Regions from separate parts of the Stenotrophomonas tuberculopleuritidis genome, predicted to be linked through region 2. Evidence: predicted binding sites of a transcription regulator. Region 2 holds the regulator's gene; the other holds the start of a gene.
What was found. The regulator FliA, encoded in region 2, starts transcription of late flagellar genes. The targets are predictions, from matches to a motif close to TAAAGTTTNNCNNNCNNNGGCCGATAA.
Positions count from the first base shown of each region.

Region 1: Q5Z10_RS18790 (methyl-accepting chemotaxis protein) is a predicted target of FliA. The motif match lies at 3,412-3,438, and genes of this name have one in related genera.

Region 1 covers NZ_CP130831.1:4,117,680-4,126,248, forward strand. Annotated here, with positions in the region: gene Q5Z10_RS18780 (hypothetical protein) at 1-55, opposite strand, end outside; gene Q5Z10_RS18785 (DUF2628 domain-containing protein) at 272-658, shown strand; gene Q5Z10_RS18790 (methyl-accepting chemotaxis protein) at 753-3,287, opposite strand; gene Q5Z10_RS18795 (NAD-dependent epimerase/dehydratase family protein) at 3,481-4,398, opposite strand; gene Q5Z10_RS18800 (KGG domain-containing protein) at 4,640-4,945, shown strand; gene Q5Z10_RS18805 (VOC family protein) at 5,005-5,355, opposite strand; gene Q5Z10_RS18810 (PA2169 family four-helix-bundle protein) at 5,523-5,975, opposite strand; gene Q5Z10_RS18815 (SDR family oxidoreductase) at 6,183-6,950, opposite strand; gene Q5Z10_RS18820 (LysR family transcriptional regulator) at 7,063-8,097, opposite strand; gene Q5Z10_RS18825 (sigma factor-like helix-turn-helix DNA-binding protein) at 8,094-8,348, opposite strand; gene Q5Z10_RS18830 (carboxymuconolactone decarboxylase family protein) at 8,493-8,569, shown strand, end outside.
Region 2 covers NZ_CP130831.1:2,270,728-2,279,296, forward strand. Annotated here, with positions in the region: gene Q5Z10_RS10710 (chemotaxis protein CheA) at 1-1,399, opposite strand, end outside; gene Q5Z10_RS10715 (protein phosphatase CheZ) at 1,402-2,007, opposite strand; gene cheY (chemotaxis response regulator CheY) at 2,007-2,399, opposite strand; gene Q5Z10_RS10725 (RNA polymerase sigma factor FliA) at 2,457-3,200, opposite strand; gene Q5Z10_RS10730 (MinD/ParA family ATP-binding protein) at 3,197-4,084, opposite strand; gene flhF (flagellar biosynthesis GTPase FlhF) at 4,071-5,720, opposite strand; gene flhA (flagellar biosynthesis protein FlhA) at 5,866-7,965, opposite strand; gene flhB (flagellar biosynthesis protein FlhB) at 7,962-8,569, opposite strand, start outside.

The sequences.
Region 1 (8,569 bases), 1.8 Mb from region 2:
GTGTCGGCAGGAGCACCGGTCCGGGTGCGTTTTCCGGTGTAGCAGGTGTGGTCATGCAACCTCCATGGACATTCCGCCAGCGCCCGTAAAGCGTGTGGGGCAGCGGCGGACTGCGCACCCTATCCTAAAAAGAAGGCCGATGGGTTACGTGCGACGCTCGGACGCAAGCCCCTGGACGTAGATCCGTCACATTTTTGACGGTCCGGACTGGAAGGCTGAATACGACCCATTTATCATGTAAACGTTTTCTCACAGGGATGTCCCTACGCACATGAACGCCGTCGATCTCTCCCGCTTCAGCCCGAAGTGGCAGTTCCGCTTCAACTTCTTCCAGCAGCACGGTGCCCCCAAGGAGCCGGGTTTCAAGCAGGCCTGGAAGGCGCTGTCCTTCGGCGACCGCCTGAAGATCAACCTGAACTTCTTCGCCTTCTTCTTCGGCGCGATCTATCTGTTCATCCTGGGCATGTGGCGCAAGGCCCTGGTGGTGATCGGCATCAACATTGTCCTGGTCGTGATCAGCATGTTCCTGCCGGACATCGTCGCCCGCGCGCTGTTCATTGCCATGAACTTCCTGGTGGCCTCCAGCACCAACTACAGCTATTACCTGGAACAGGTGAAGGGCAATACCAGCTGGAACCCCTTCGAAGGCATGTTCTAAGCCTGCCTGTCTGCCGGCATTGCCCGGCAGTACCAGCGGTTTCCAGTTGCATCGACGCCCGGCCTTGGCCGGGCGTCGTCATTTGCAGCGTGGTTCAGGCCGCGCGCAACGCCACCGGCGCCTTCGCCTCGGCCTGCAGACGGAAGCGCGACACCGCCACGGCCAGCTGCTCGGCCTGTTCCTCCATCGCCCGCGCCGCCGCCGTGGCTTCCTCCACCAGCGCCGCATTCTGCTGGGTGGTCTCGTCCATCTGCACCACGGTCTGGTTGACCTGCTCGATGCCGGCGGACTGCTCGCGCGAGGCGGCCGAGATCTCGGCCATGATCTCGTTGACCCGGCCGACCTGGCCGACGATCTCCTGCATGGTGCGGCCGGCACCGTGCACCAGCTGCGCGCCGGCGCCGACCTGGGCAACCGAGGCGTCGATCAGTTCCTTGATCTCCTTGGCTGCACCGGCCGAGCGCTGCGCCAGCGCACGCACTTCGCTGGCGACCACGGCGAAGCCGCGGCCCTGCTCACCGGCGCGTGCCGCCTCCACCGCTGCGTTGAGCGCGAGGATGTTGGTCTGGAAGGCGATGCCATCGATCACCGAGATGATCTCGGCGATGCGCTGCGACGAGGTCTCGATCTGCTCCATGGTCTGCACCACCTGGCTGACCACCTGCCCGCCTTCGCCGGCCACGCCAGCGGCCGATGCCGCCAGCGTATTGGCCTGCAGGGCATGATCGGCGTTCTGGCGCACGGTGGAGGTCAGTTCCTCCATCGACGCGGCGGTTTCTTCCAGGTTGGCCGCCTGCTGTTCGGTACGCCGCGACAGATCATTGTTGCCGGAGGCGATCTCGCCGGCGGCCAGCCGGATGCTCGCCGCCGACTGCTGGATCTGGCCGACGATCCCCGTCAGCTGCTGCACGGTGCTGTTGGCATCGTCGCGCATCACGGCGAACACGCCGTGGAAATCGCCCTGCATGCGCGTGCTCAGGTCGCCGGCGGCGATCGCCCGCAGCAGCGTCGACAGTGCCGCCAGGTTGTGGTCACTCACCTGCATCATGGTGTTGAGGGTTTCCACCATGCGGCGGAAATCATGCTCGAAGCGCTCGGCATCGCCGCGCACCGCGAAGTCACCGGCAGCGGCCGCCGCGGCCAGCTGCTGGATCTGCTCGTTGATGGCCGCCAGGTTGGCCTTGGTGGTGGCCATGGCTGCGGTGAACACCGCCTTCTCGCCCGGCAGGGCCTCCATGTCCACGCTCAGATCGCCCACCGCGTAACGCTGCATCACCTCGACCAGGCGCTGGGTCACGGCAGTGCTGGAGGCCACCAGCTGGTTGCTGTCGGCGACCATGCGGCCGTACTCGCCCGGGAACACGCTGGCATCCATGCGGTAGCTGATCTGGCCGGCATCATGCTGGCGCGCCATCTCGGCCTGTGCGGCCATCACCGCCTGCAGCTGCCCGCGCATGCCCTGCATCGCCTCCAGCAGACGGCCCACTTCGTCGTTGCCCAGCGGCGGCAGCGCGGTATCCAGTCTGCCCGCGGCAACGTCGCCGGCGATGCGCACGGCCTGGGCCAGCGGGCGCACGGCCAGCCGCTGCAGCAGCACGTAGACGCCACCACTGAGCACCAGCGCCGCCACCACCCCCACCAGCAGGATGATCCACAGCAGCTCGCGCGCCTGCGCCACGATCACCGCATGCGGGACCACCACGCCCAGCGCGAAACGCTGCGGGGCATCGCCCACCTGCAGGGGCACGTACAGGCGCACATTGCCGAACGCATCGGGTTCGAACGCTTCATAGGTCTTGTCGTCGGCAATCTGCGCCAGCATGCCGCGGGTGACCGCATCGCTGCGCGGCTTGCCGATCTCGGCGGCATCGGCCGACGCCAGCACCACACCGTTGGGCGACAGCAGTTCGATGTGGCCGGCCCCCATCGGCTTCAGCGTGGCCAGGTGCTTCTGCAGCGCGGCCAGCGAGAAGTCCACGGTGAACACGCCGAGGAACGTCCCGTTCTCGACGATCGGGGTGCTCAGGGTGCTCATCAGTACCTGCTGCCCGCCGATGTCGTAGGCATAGGGTTCGCTGACCAGCGGCAGCTTGTCGCGGCTCGGCTGCATGTACCAGTTGCCCGAGCCGCTGGGGGTTTCGGTGTAATCGGTCATCGGCGACTGCTGGGGCTTGCCGTCCTGCCAGGCCCAGTAGCTCATGTAGCGGCCGGTGGCATCGTGCGCCTCGGTGTCGACGAACTCGCTGTCCTTGCCGTCGAAGGCATTGGCCTCCCACATGGTGCTCTTGCCGAGCCATTCGGGGTGGGCGTGCAGCTGCTCGCCGATGATGTTGGCCAGCGCGGCGCGGTCCGGAGCGTCGCCACGGGCGCGCTGGGCCAGCACGGTCTCCACCATCGCATCGTTGCTGGCGAAGGCCGTGCCGAGGTCGGCAGCGACCTGGCGCGCTTCGGCACGCGCTTCGCTGGCCATGGTCTGCCGCGAGGAGGCCACCAGCGCCGAGCTGGCCTGGTGGTAGATCAGGAACGCTGTCGCGCCGAAGCACAACAGGGCGATCAGCGCAGTGCCCAGCATCAGCTTGTGGGCGATGCTGCCGGGGCGGCGGGCAGCGACGGAACGGGAAGGAGGCATGGCAGGATCCGCAGGCAGTTCAGGTCGACCGGCACCGGGGCGGCACCGCGCAGATGCGCGGTCCTTCGCGCGGGTCGCCGGCCCTGGCCGGGCCGGAGCCCGGCGCAGGAAGGCGCGCACCGGGTTAACGGCCAGTGCCGGACGAGGTTGAGGCGCGCGACCCGCACAAAGCTGAACCTGCTCAGCTGCCGGCTCAGTCCGTGTCCTGCACCGTCGCCCGCTCGAACACACGCTCGCCGACCCAGGGCGTACGTGGCAGCACTTCGATGCTGCCGGCCGCGTACTGCTGCAGCACCCCTTCCGGGCCGAAACGGGGTTGCCAGCCCAGCGTCTGCCGCAGGCGGCTGCTGTCGTACACGCGGTCGATGCTGAGGGGCAGCGGCCAGCCCCGGCGTTCGAACTCGGCCAGCAGCTGCGGTGCACGGCGGGCCAGTACCTGGCGGGGATCGGCGGCCAGCTGCAGGCAGTCGCTGCGCTGGAACGGGGTCGGCGCGCAGGCGATGAAGCGGCGGAACGCCGGCCCGGCGTCGTCCACCAGCGCGGCGTGCGCGCTGGCCACATCGCGCGCATCGATGCCGCGGTGCAGGCGGAACATCGCCATGCGCTCCGGTGCTTCGGGGAAGCAACGTGCCATGCGCAGCACCCGCACCTGGAAGGTATCGCTGGCGGCCTGCTCGGCCAGCGCTTCGGCCTGCAGCTTGGTGCGGTGGTAGATGGTGCGGGGCAGCGGCGCGGTGTCCTCGTCGATCCAGCGGCAGCCGCCGGACACCACGGCGTGGCCATACAGCGCGGTGGTACTGGTCAGCACGAAGCGCCGCACACCGGCATCGCGTGCCAGCTGCAGCAGCTGCGCCGTGGCATCCACGTTGATCTGCTGGAACACCGCATCCGGCACCAGGTCGACGTGCGGTGCGTGCAGTGCCGCGGTGTGGATCACCGCATCCATGCCGCGTACCGCGCGCTGCAGCGCCTGGCGGTGGGTGACATCGGCGATGATGCGCGTGGTGGCGAAGGGACTGCGGTCCAGCCCCACCACTTCATGATCGGCGGCCAGTGCGCCAAAGATGGCGCGCCCGATCCGCCCGGAACTGCCGGTCAGCAGAATCTTCATTGAGTCCATTCACTCGAGGCGCCCGGGAACTACCGGGATGCTTCGATTCTAGGCATGCCGCGGGGCCGCGGCGATAGCATCGCGCAGCGCGGCAGCCGGCGATCGCGTGTCAACTGCGTGCGCAGGCGGCGTGAAGGCCGAGGCCACGGTAGCGACCTGGACTTAGCACTGCATCGCCAAGGATGGTCGGCGTCGTCGCGCCGCGGCGGCATACCCCGCATCCACGCAACGGGAGAGTCCCATGCCCAACCAACCCCGCAGCTCCAACCGCGGCTTTGCTTCGATGGACCCGGCCACGCAACGGGCGATTGCTGCCAAGGGAGGCCGCGCCGCGCATGCCTCGGGCAACGCACATGAATTCAGTCCCGCCGAAGCCCGCGCGGCCGGGCGCAAGGGCGGCGAGGCGATCAGCCGCGATCGGCAACACATGGCAGCAATCGGCCGCGAGGGCGGGCATGCCCGCCACGCGCATGCGCTTCAGCAGCAGCAACAACGACAGCCGCAGGCCGAAGCGCCGGCAGGGGCACCATCGCGGCAGCAGGGCTGAGCGTCCGGCCGGCCGTGCGCGCGGCAGCAGGGCGCTGCTGGCAAACGCAGCACCCATGCTCAGGCGTGGGCAAGGATGTTCAGCAGGCGTCCGAACGGGTCACGGACGAAGAAGCGGCGCACACCCCAGGGCTCGTCGGCCGGGCCGTACTCGAGCGCGATGCCGGCTGCGCGTACACGCTCCAGCACCTCCTGCAGGTTGTCCACTTCGATCGACAGGTCCGGCACCGGCGTACCGGAGCCGCCCTCACTGGCAAAACTGAGCTGCGCCACTGCGCGGCCCTGGCCGCCGTGGGTGACGATCCAGCCGTGGTCCATCAGCACCGGCATGCCCAGCACGCCGGTGTAGAACGTGGCCGCGCGCGCCGGGTCCGGCGTTGCGATGTTGGCGACGATGCGGTTGACGGCCATGCACGGACTCCAGGACGTTGCGGGCGCCCATCGTGGCGCCGACGGCGACAACCGGCAACCGGCCGTCGCCCCGCAGTCGGTTCGTGGTGGATCCGCGGTCATCAGGGGTGACCGCCGGGCCGGGACGGCGAACCGCCCCGGCCTTGGCACCTGCAGCCGTCAGACCGTCAGGCGGCCTTCATCGCATGCTTGCGGGCGCGCATCACGTTGTGGCACTCCTGCACGTCCGGCAGCCACTGGGTCACTTCCTGGCGCACGGCCGGCGGCAGGTCGTTGTCCTTCAGCACATCCTTGAAGGCACCCAGCAGGCGATCTTCCGACTCTTCCAACTCGGCCACATAGCCGTAGTTGGTGTCCCCGAAGGCGGCACGCACCTTGCCGTAGAACTGCTGCATGGAACCGACCATGGTGCCGTGCTCGGCCGGCTTGCCGCCGGTGGCGGCGACCGAGCTGCTCAGCGAGGACACGATGCGGCCCTTCACTCCGGCGATGCGGGTGAACAGCTCCGAAAGCTCGACATCCTTCACCTTGGTCGCGGCTTCTTCGTAGAACGACTTGCCGTCGCGGGCGATTTCGATCAGATCGTTGAGGCGGTGTTCGATGGTGGACTGGGTGCTCATGGAGGTTCTCCTCGGAAAGGGACAACAGTGGTGTCCGTTGTCTGCACCACCAGACTGGCGAACCCGGTGTGGTTCGCGGGTGAGCACCGATTGATGCGGTACTCATCCTGCCCAACGCTTCCCGACCCGCTCACACCGGGCAGGCGATGCCTTCACCGCGTGTGAACCCTCCGCGCTGCATCGAGCGTGCGGTAGCGCGCCGCGCGATCAGGCCGGTGGGTGCTGCAGCAGGCCCGACTGCTGCAGCCACGCATCGAAGCCGATGCTGCCCAGCCAGGCCTGTCCTGCCGGCACCAGCGTGTCCTCCTGCAGCTGCGCACCGAAGTAGGGCGCCCCGGCGTCGCCGACCACCTGCCGCGCATCCCCCGTGCTGCGCAGGAAACGCTGCGCCAGCACCGCCATGGATTCCCGTTCGGGTCCTGCGATTTCCACCACGCCGTTGACCGGTGCCTGCTGCGCGATGCGGGCCACCGCCTCGGCCACGTCCTCGGCGGCGATCGGCTGCACCGCCGCAGTGGGCAGCCGCAGCGTCTGGCCACTGCCTGCCGACTGCACGATGCCCGGCAGGAACTCGAAGAACTGGGTCGAATGGATGATCGTGTACGCCAGCCCCGAGTCGCGGATCAGCCGTTCCTGGGCGATCTTGCCGCGGAAGTAGCCGCTGGCGGCGAGCTTGTCGGTACCCACCACCGACAGCGCCACATGGTGGCGTACGCCCGCCTCGGCAGCAGCGGTGAGGATGTTGTGGCCGGCGGTGACGAAGAACGACAGCACCGCGGCGTCCTCGAACGATGGCGAGTTGGCCAGGTCCACCACGACATGGGTGCCGGCCATGGCGGCCGCCAGTCCTTCGCCGCTCAACACATCGATACCGGTGGACGGTGCGGCGGCAACGACTTCATGGCCGGCGGCGCGCAGGCGGTCGACCACCTTGCTGCCGATGCGGCCGGTGCCGCCGATGACGAGAATCTTCATGACAGGTCTCCTGGAACGTGGATGCGGGATTGCCTGCATCGTAGGAAGGCGGCAGACGGTGCAGTAGCCCCTTGGCGGGCCGCGCAGCGTTGCCGGTTTGGCACCACTGGCCTCATGTCCAGGCCGGCTGCCCGGTCTGGGGGTGTGCCGTGGCCTGCTGGCGCGCTTCCCACTGGGAGAACGCGTCCAGGTCCAGCGCGCGGACGCGCTGGGTACTGAAATCGATGAATGCACGGACCCGCTTGGGCAGCTGGCGGCGGCTCAGGTAACACAGGTAGTGGCCGCGGTCGTGGGGCGCATAGCGGTCCAGGCAGGTCACCACCGCGCCGGCGCGCAGCGCATCGTGCACCTGGTAGCTGGGCAGCTGGGCGATGCCCTGGCCGTCGATCACCGCCTGCAGGGCGAGGTCGGCGTCGTTGAACACCAGGCGCGCCGTCGGCTCGGGATTCACCTCCCTGCCCTCCACGCGGAACTCCCAGCGCTGCAGCCGTCCGCCGGGCAGGCGCCGCCCGATGCAGGCGTGGCTGGACAGCGCTTCGAGGGTCTGCGGCAGGCCATGTTCCTGCACGTACGCCGGCGAGGCGCAGGCCACCAGCTGCATCGGCACCAGCTGCTTGGCGATCACCTGGCTGTCTTCCAGCAGGCCATCGCGGAACGCGACATCGATGCGGTCGGCAGCCAGGTCCGGCGCCTGCTCGTCCAGCAGCAGTTCCACCGACACCTCGGGGTAGGCGGCACGGAAGGAGGACAACAGCGGTGCGATCACCCGCCGGCCGAAGCCGTGGCTCGCACTGATCCGCAGGTGCCCGCGCGGTGGTCCCTCGCGCAGGTCGCGCACCTCGTCCAGCGCCTGCAGGATGCAGGCCACGCCCGGGCTGCAGCCCTCCAGGAACAGTTCGCCTTCGCGGGTGAGCGAGGTCGAGCGTGTCGTGCGCAGGAACAGGCGCACGCCCAGCTGTCCTTCCAGCTTCTGCACGCTGCGGCTGACGGCCGAGCGGCCGACGCCGAGGCGATCACCGGCGCGCGCGAAACTGCCTTCGGCGGCCACCGCGATGAACGCCAGCACGCCGGCATAGCTGGTGGAGAACGAGGCATTGAGCGGATCGTGGCCGGTACTGGCCGGGCAGGATTGCGGCAGGGCATTCATGGTGTTCCGGGCTCCAGGGGGTCGCGGCGGGCAAGCAGATGGGCACGCGCCAGGTCCAGGCGCTGCCGGCAGGCCGGCAGCTCCAACCCCAGCAGTGGCCCGATGTCGTCGATATCCGCACCGAGCACGTCGTGCAGCAGCAGCACCGCGCGCGCATCGGGCGGCAGTTCATGCAGCGCGGCAAGGAAGGCCTGCCAGACCTGCTCACTGGCGGGACGGGCGGCGCGGCGTGGCTCGGATGAGGTGTCCATGCCCGGCAGACGGCCGAGCACCCCGGGCTGTGACAGGCCATTGGTGCCTTTCGCACAACACCGTGCGTCCGCGGCTCCGGCTACCGGCCCGCGGGCGCCCGGTCTAGCCTCGCAGCGTCCCTCCACTCCCTCAGGAACACCATCATGAGCCCACGCCTGGACTACGCTGCACAATCCCCCGAACTGTTCAAGAAGCTCGGCCTGTTCTCGCACGCCGCGCA
Region 2 (8,569 bases):
CCAGTTCGGACTGGATCTGGATCTGGCCGCTCAGCTCGCGGATGCGCGACTGCACCACGTCCATGCCGACGCCACGGCCGGAGATGTCGGTGACCTGCGCCTTGGTCGAGAAGCCCGGCAGGAACACCAGGTGCAGGCATTCCTCGCTGCTCAGGCGGGCGGCCGCTTCCGGATCGATCAGGCCCTTCTCGCGCGCCTTCGCGCGCAGCTTTTCCGGATCGATGCCGGCGCCGTCATCCTGTACTTCGATGCTGACATAGTCGCCTTCCTGCTGCGCCGACAGGCGCACGTGGCCCATCCGCGGCTTGCCCTGCGCCTCGCGCAGGTCGGGCATTTCCACGCCATGGTCGATCGCGTTGCGTACCAGGTGCACCAGCGGGTCGGCCAGCGCTTCGACCAGATTGCGGTCGAGCTCGGTCTCGGCACCGATCAGCTCCAGGTCCACTTCCTTCTTGAGCGACCGCGCAACGTCGCGGGCCACCTTCGGGAACCGCGAGAACACCTTGCCGACCGGTTGCATGCGGGTCCGCATCACCGCCGACTGCAGCCGTGCGGTGGCGATGTCCAGGGTGGACACCGCACGATCCAGCTCTTCGTCGCGCAGGCGCGTGCGCAGGGTCTTCAGGCGGTTGCGGGACAGCACCAGCTCGCCGATCAGGTTGACGATGGCATCCAGGCGCTTGGTGTCCACGCGCACGGTGTGCTCGGCTTCGGCAACCGGCTTGTTGGCCGCCGGCCGCGCGGCCGCTGCCGCCGGCGCTGCAGGTCGCGGCGCCGCTGCGACCGGCGCCGGCGCAGGAACCGCGCTGGCGCCCGGGGCGGCGCCGCCGTGAAGCTGGTCGAGCAGGGCTTCGAACTCGTCCTCGCTGATCATGTCGTCGGCCTTCTTCGCCGCCGGCGCCACCGTGGTCGGCGCCTTGCCGCCATGCAACTGGTCGAGCAGGGCCTCGAATTCGTCGTCGGTGATCAGGTCGCCGGTGCCGGCCGCTGCCGGCGCCACCGCTGGCGCCGCCGCGGCGCCGCCCTGCACGTCGAACTGGGCGACCAGTTCCGGCGGGGCGTAGCCCGGTTCGCTGCCGGAGGACACCGCATCGAGCATCGACTGCAGGTAATCCAGCGATTGCTGGGCCGCATCGAAATGATGGGCCTGCAGCACGGCCTGGCCGGCGCGCGCGGCGCCCAGCGCCTCTTCGGCGGCGTGGCACAGTTCGACCATCGCGGTGATGCCGAGGAAGCCCGCGCCGCCCTTCAGCGTGTGGTATCCGCGGAAGACCGCGTTGAGCTGTTCGTTGTCCTGCGGTGCCTGTTCCAGCGACACCAGCTGTTCGCCGAGGCGATCCAGGATTTCCTGTGCCTCGATGATGAAATCGGCAGTGATGTCGTCGGCTACCGCGCCCATGGTTACAGCCCCAGATCCGACAACAGGTCGTCGGCGTCGTTCTGCGAGACCGCGTGGCGGTCCAGTCCCTTCAGTGCCGGCCCGGCCAGTTCCGGGGCGGTGCGATGCTGTTCCGGCGGCAGCCCGAGCGCGCCGAAACCTTCGTGCACGCGGCGGACAATGCCCACCACGCGGCGGATGATCTGCCCGGTCAGGTCCTGGTAGCTCTGGGTCAGGGCGATCTCGGTGAGGTTGTGGCGGATGCGCTCAAGCTGTGCATCCTGGCCCGGCTGCAGGCCATCGGCGCGCAGCTGCTCGGTCAGGCTGCGGCATTCCTCGGCCAGGTCCAGGGTGCGATGGGTGGCCTGTTCGGTCATTGCCACCACGTGATCCAGCCGTGCGCAGGCGTCGTCCAGTTCGCCGGCTTCGTCGGGCACGGTCGGCAGCTCGCCCAGGGCCTGGCCCAGTTCGCGCGCCAGCCGCGAAAGGCCGCTCATCATCGGCTGGGTGCGTGCCGCCACCAGACCGTCGATGCGCTGGCGCCAGGCCGCTTCGTCGCCGGATTCCAGCGCGTCCAGGGCTTCCTGCAGGCGCTGGGCGAGGGCATTCTTGTCGACCGTGGTATCCATCAGGCGCTGGCCGCCAGGCGTTCGAAGATCTTGCCCAGCTTTTCTTCCAGGGTCTGCGCGGTGAACGGCTTGATGATGTAGCCGTTCACGCCGTTCTGCGCGGCTTCGATGATCTGCTCGCGCTTGGCTTCGGCGGTGACCATCAGCACCGGCAGGGTCTTCAGCTTGGCATCGGCACGGATCGCCTTGAGCAGTTCGATGCCGGTCATCACCGGCATGTTCCAGTCGGTGACCACGAAGTCGAACGGCTGGCTCTGCAGCAACGACAGCGCGGCATGCCCGTCCTCGGCTTCGGCGGTGTTGGTGAAGCCCAGATCGCCCAGCAGGTTCTTGACGATACGACGCATGGTCGAGAAATCGTCGACGATCAGGATGCGCATGTTCTTGTTCAAAGCAGAGTTCCTTTGTTGTTCAGCTCTCGAGCCCGGCGTCGGCCATCTCGAGCATGTTCATTGTTCAAGGCCGGCATCGGCGGCCTCGAAAATCTTCAACCGGCCACGCAGGCGCAGCACTGCCTGGCCGTGGATCTGGCAGACCCGCGATTCGCTCACCCCGAGCACGGCACCGATCTCCTTCAGGTTCAGTTCCTGCTCGTAATAGAGCGACAGCACCAGCTGCTCGCGCTCGGGCAGGTGGCCGATGGCCTTGCCCAGCTCGCGACCGAACTCGCCGCGCTCCAGCACCTGCTGCGGGGTCGGGCCGCCCTGGGCGACGGTATCCAGCTCGCCCTGGTCTTCGATGCGCGATTCCAGGCTCAGTACCTGGCCGCGCGAGGCATCCTCCATCAGCCGCAGGTACTCCGGCAGCGGCATGTCCATGGCTGCGGCCACCTCGGTCGCGCTGGCGGCGCGCCCGGTGCTCTGCTCCAGCCGGCGGATGGTCGCTGCCGCATCGCGGGCGCGACGGTGCACCGAACGCGGCACCCAGTCGCCACGGCGGATCTCGTCGATCATCGAACCGCGGATGCGGATCGACGCATAGGTCTCGAACGAGGCGCCCTGGTCGGCGTCGTAACTGCGCGAGGCTTCGATCAGGCCCATCATGCCGGCCTGGATCAGATCGTCCACCTCGACACTGGCCGGCAGTCGTGCGGCCAGGTGGTGGGCGATGCGCCGCACCAGGTCCGAATGCTGGGCGATGACCTCGTTCGCCGCCGAGCGCTGGACTTCCCTGTACTGGGCGGCGCCTTTCATGCGGCCACCCCACGCTGCTTGAGAATGCGTTCGAGGAAGAACTCGACGCCACCACGGGGTTCGGTCGGGGCCTGCCAGCGGGCGGTGCGGCGGGCGATCTCGGTGATCGCCAGCGCGGCCGGGCTGGACGGGTAGGCCTTCACCACCGGCTGCTGGCGCTGCACCGACAGGCGCAGCCAGTCATCCTGCGGCACGCAGCCCAGGTAGTTCAGCGAGACATCGGCCAGGAACTTCTCGCAGACGCGGGTCAGCTTCTCATACAGCACGCGCCCTTCGTTGGGGTCGCGCACCATGTTGGCCACCACCTGGATGCGGTCCACGCCGCGTTCGCGCGACAGCACCTTGATCAGCGCGTAGGCGTCGGTGATCGAGGCCGGCTCGTCGCAGACCACCACCACGGTGTCCTGCGCGGCCTGGCAGAAGGTCAGCACGCCGTCATTGATGCCGGCGGCGGTGTCCACCACCATGATGTCCAGCTCGCGTTCCAGTTCGGAGAACACGTTGACCAGGCCGACGTGCTCGGCCGGGGCCAGTTCGGCCATGTGCCGGCGACCGGACGCGGCCGGCACCACCAGCACGCCGTTGGGGCCCTCGATGATCACATCGTCCAGGCTGCAGCGTCCGGCGACCAGGTCGGCCAGGGTGTTGGTGGGGTTCAGGCCCAGGATCACATCGATGTTGGCCAGGCCCAGGTCGGCGTCGAGCAGCAGCGTGCGCTTGCCCATGCCGGCCAGCGCCACGGCCAGGTTGGCCGACACGTTGGTCTTGCCCACGCCGCCCTTGCCGCCGGTCACGGCGATCGTGCGCACAGGGCCCAGCGGCTCGCTGCGGGTGGCCGACAGCGGGAAGGTGGTGGTCAGCTTGGCGTACTCACGCGACGGCATGGTTCAACTCCGGGTTGCAGGGCATATCGGCCGCGCGGCGCAAATCTTCAAGGCGAAGTACAAGATTGGCTGCACTGGCGCGGTGCAGGTCGTCCGGGACGTCCTGGCCGTCGGTCACCCAGGTGATCGGCAGCTTGTGGTCCACCGCCACCGACAGGGCGTTGCCGAAGCGGCCGGTCTCGTCCAGCTTGCTCAGCACCAGGCCCTGCAGGTTGGCCGCGCCGAAGCGGCGCACCACCTCGTCCATGTCGCCGAAGCTGGTGTTGGCCGGCAGTACCAGCAGGGTGCGGACCTGGCGGGCCGCGCGCAGCCACTGCAGCTGGGCAGCCAGCGCGCGGTCGCGCGGGCCGAGGCCGGCGGTGTCGATCAGCACCAGCTTGTAGTCCTTCAGGCGTTCCAGCAGCTGGTCCAGGTCGGTGCCGCTGTTGGCCTCGTGCACCGCGATGCCGAGCTGGCGGCCGTAACCGTACAGCTGTTCGCGGGCGCCGATGCGCAGGGTATCGGTGGTGACCAGCGCGACATCGCGGGCGGCATGGGCTTCGGCGAAGCGCGAGGCCAGCTTGGCGATGGTGGTGGTCTTGCCGGCACCGGTGGGGCCGACCAGGGCGATGACGCCGCCTTCTTCCATCGGATCGACCGGCGCGATCGGCAGCTTGCGCGAGATCAGCCCCAGCATCAGGCCGCGGCCACGGTGGGCCTCGGTCTCCGGCGGAATCTGCATGGCCACGTCGCGGGCGATGCCGGCGTCGAAGCCGTACTCGTCCATCAGGTCCAGCGCGGTGGCGCGCACCGGGCAGCCACGCAGGCGCTCGTCGGTGAAGCGGTTCATCTCGCGCTCGATCACCTGGCGCATGCCGGCCACTTCCTGGCGCAGGTGGCGGATCTCGGCGTCATCCGGCGCGACCAGGGTCAATGCGGGGGCCACGGCCAGGGCCGGCAGCGGCGCCGGCGCGGCCTCGACCGCAGCGGCGGCGACCGTGGCGGCAGCGACCGGCACCGTCTCCAGGTCCGGCGCCGGCGCAGCAGCGGCTGCCATGGCCATCGGCAACGGCGGCGGTGCAGCGGCGATCGGTGCGGCGGTGTCTTCCAGCGGCGGATCGATCTGGAAACGGGCGCGGTTGATAGCGGCCGGCGCGACCGTCGCAGCGGCGGCCGGCGGGGCCACGATGGCCTCGGCGAACGGCGCGAAGATCTGTTCGGGCAGCGTCGATTCATTGACGGCGGCGCGGGCCAGGGTGGCGGCAAAGCCGGTGCTGCCGCGGGTCGGCACGATCTCGTCGGCGCTGTCCAGGGTGCGGCCGGTGGCGCCCACCGCGGCGCGGGCGAGGGCGGCGACCGCCGACGTGGTCGCGGCGACCGGCTCGGCGGCGGGGGTGCTGCTGCGGCGGCGGGTGACGGCAGCGATCACGGCATCGGCAGCGGTGCGCGGCTTCGGCGGCGGCGGCGGGGCCACCTCGCGGCGCGAGGCTTCCAGGGCGCGCTGCACGGCGCTCTCATCGTAGTTGGCGGCAGCGACGATCTCGATGCCTTCCTCGATCCGGCGGTTGGACAGGATCACGGCGTCGGGGCCGTGCTCCTTGCGCACCAGGTTCATGGCCGAACGCATGTCGGCGGCGACGAATCGTTTGATTTTCATGCTGTGGTCACGGGACGAAGTCGGCGGAGTGGCGGTCGGAGAACGCGGGTGGTCGGTGGTCTGCACGGTTCGGGTTCCCCTTGGAATCTGTCGGTTGCTGCGTTGTGGAGGTGGTGTCTGTTTTCTGGCGCGTCGGGAGGCGGCGTCAGCTGATCGTTCCGACCAGCTTCAGGCGCTTGTCTTCCGGCACCTCGCTGTAGGCCAGGACCGACAGCGACGGGACGCTGTGGCGGACCAGGCGGGCCAGCGCGGAACGCACCGGGCCCGGCACCAGCACCACCGCCGGCTCGTTCCTGGCTTCCTGCTTGCTGACACATTCGGCCAGGCTCTGGTGCAGTCGCTCAGCGAGTCCGGGTTCCAGCGCGGCGCCGTTGCCCTGCGTGGACTCCTGCAAGACACGTTCCAATTGCGGGTTGAGGGTGAACACCGGCAGCTCCGCCGACATTCCGGCGATCTCCTGCACGATGAAGCGGCCCAGCGCGGTGCGCACCGCCGCGGTCAGCGTGGCCGGGTCCTGGCTGTGCGCGGCGTGTTCGACCAGCGCCTCGGCGATCTTGCGCAGCTGGCGGATCGGAATGCGCTCGATCAGCAGGTTCTGCAGGACGCGCACCACCGCCGACAGCGGCAGCGCCTTGGGCGTCAGATCTTCGACGAGCTTGGGGGCACTCTTGGCCAGGTTGGCCAGCAGGTGCTGCACTTCCTCGTGGCCCAGCAGTTCCGGGGCATGCTCGCGGATCAGGTGCGACAGATGGGTGGCAACCACCGTGGCCGGGTCGACCACGGTGTAGCCCATGGTTTCCGCCTGGGCACGCTGGTGCGGCTGGATCCAGGTGGCGTCCAGGCCGAAGGCCGGGTCCTTGCCGGCGATGCCTTCCAGCGGGCCGAGCGCGCTGCCCGGGTCCAGCGCCAGTTCGCGGTCCGGATGGATGTCGGCGGTGGCCACCGGCACGCCATGCACCAGCACCCGGTAGCCATTGGCCGGCAGTTCCAGGTTGTCGCGGATGTGCACAGAAGGAATCAGGAAGCCTACGTCCTGGGTCAGCTTGCGGCGCACGCCCTTGATGCGTGCCATCAGCTCGCCGCCCTGGTTGCTGTCCACCAGCGGAATCAGCCGATAGCCCACTTCCAGGCCCAGCGGGTCGACCGGGCGCAGTTCGTCCCAGCTCAGTTCGGCGGTGGCCGCCGGCGCGGCGGGGCGGCCCAGCGCATTCAATGCAGCGGCGTCATTGGCGGCTGCATCGGCAGCCGGCGCCTGGCCCTTGCGGTACAGCTTCCAGGCGATGAAACCGAGGATCGCCGCCAGCGTCAGGAAAGCGACGTTGGGCATGCCCGGCACCAGGCCGACCAGGCCCAGGATGCCGGCGGTGATGGCCAGCGCGCGGTACTGGCCGAACACCTGGCCGGTCATGGCCTGGGCCATGTCCTGCGAGCGCGAGGCGCGGGTGACCAGCATCGCCACGGCGCTGGACACCAGCAGGGCAGGCAGCTGCGCCACCAGGCCGTCACCGATGGACAGCAGGGTATAGGTGGCGGCGGCATCGCCGAACGGCATGCCATGCTGCAGCACGCCCACGGCCAGGCCGCCGAGCATGTTGATGAACAGGATCAGGATGCCGGCGATGGCGTCGCCGCGGATGAACTTGCTGGCGCCGTCCATCGCGCCGTAGAAGTCGGCTTCCTCGCGGACTTCCTCGCGGCGAAGCTTGGCTTCCTCACGCGTCAGCAGGCCGGCGTTGAGATCGGCGTCGATCGCCATCTGCTTGCCGGGCATGGCGTCCAGGATGAAGCGCGCGGTCACTTCCGAGACGCGGCCGGCGCCCTTGGTGATGACCACGAAGTTGATGATGGTGAGGATCGCGAACACCACGATGCCGACCGCGTAGTTGCCGCCGATCACGAACTCGCCGAAGGCGGCGATGACCTTGCCGGCCGCGTCGTGGCCGTTCTGGCCATTGAGCAGGATGACGCGGGTCGAGGCCACGTTCAGCGCCAGCCGCAGCATCGTGGTGATCAGCAGCACGATCGGGAAGATGGTGAAGTCCAGCGGCCGTTTCACGTACACCACCGCCAGCAGCACCATCAGCGAGATGGCGATGTTGAAGGTGAACAGCGCATCCAGCACCGGTGCGGCCAGCGGCACCACGACCATCGCCAGCAGCGCCAGCACGATCAGCGGGGCGCCAAGACCCTGGCGGATCATCTCCAGCGCACGGCGGGTGTTGAACGCGGGGGCCTGCGCGCTCATGGGCGGCCCCCATTGCCGAATTCATCCACGGCGATCTGCGGTGCGGACGGCATCGGGCCGCTCCGCCAGCTGCGCAGCTGGTAGACGTAGGACAGGACCTGGGCGACGGCTGAATACAGTCTCACGGGGATTTCCTTGCCGAGTTGGCCTTCCCGATACAAGGCGCGTGCCAAAGGCGGGGCGGAGACGATGGCGACCTTGTTGCCGTCGGCCACTTCACGGATGCGCAGCGCGGTTTCATCCACCCCCAGCGCCACCACGGTCGGGGCGTTCATGGCCCCGCCCTCGTACTTCAGGGCCACCGCGTAGTGGGTGGGGTTGACCACCACCACGTCGGCGCTGGGCACCGCCTCCATCATCCGGCGGTTGGCCATCTGCTGCTGCAGCTGGCGGATGCGGCCCTTCACCTCGGGGCTGCCTTCACTTTCCTTCATTTCCCGGCGCAGCTCTTCACGGGTCATCTTCAGCTTGCGCATCCAGTTCCAGCGCTGGTAAGGCGCATCGATGGCCGCCAGCACCAGCATGGCGCCGGCGGTGGCCAGCAGCAGCTTCAGGGTGAAGCCCAGGCCATCGGCGATGGCCGTTTCCAGTGGCTGGTGGATCA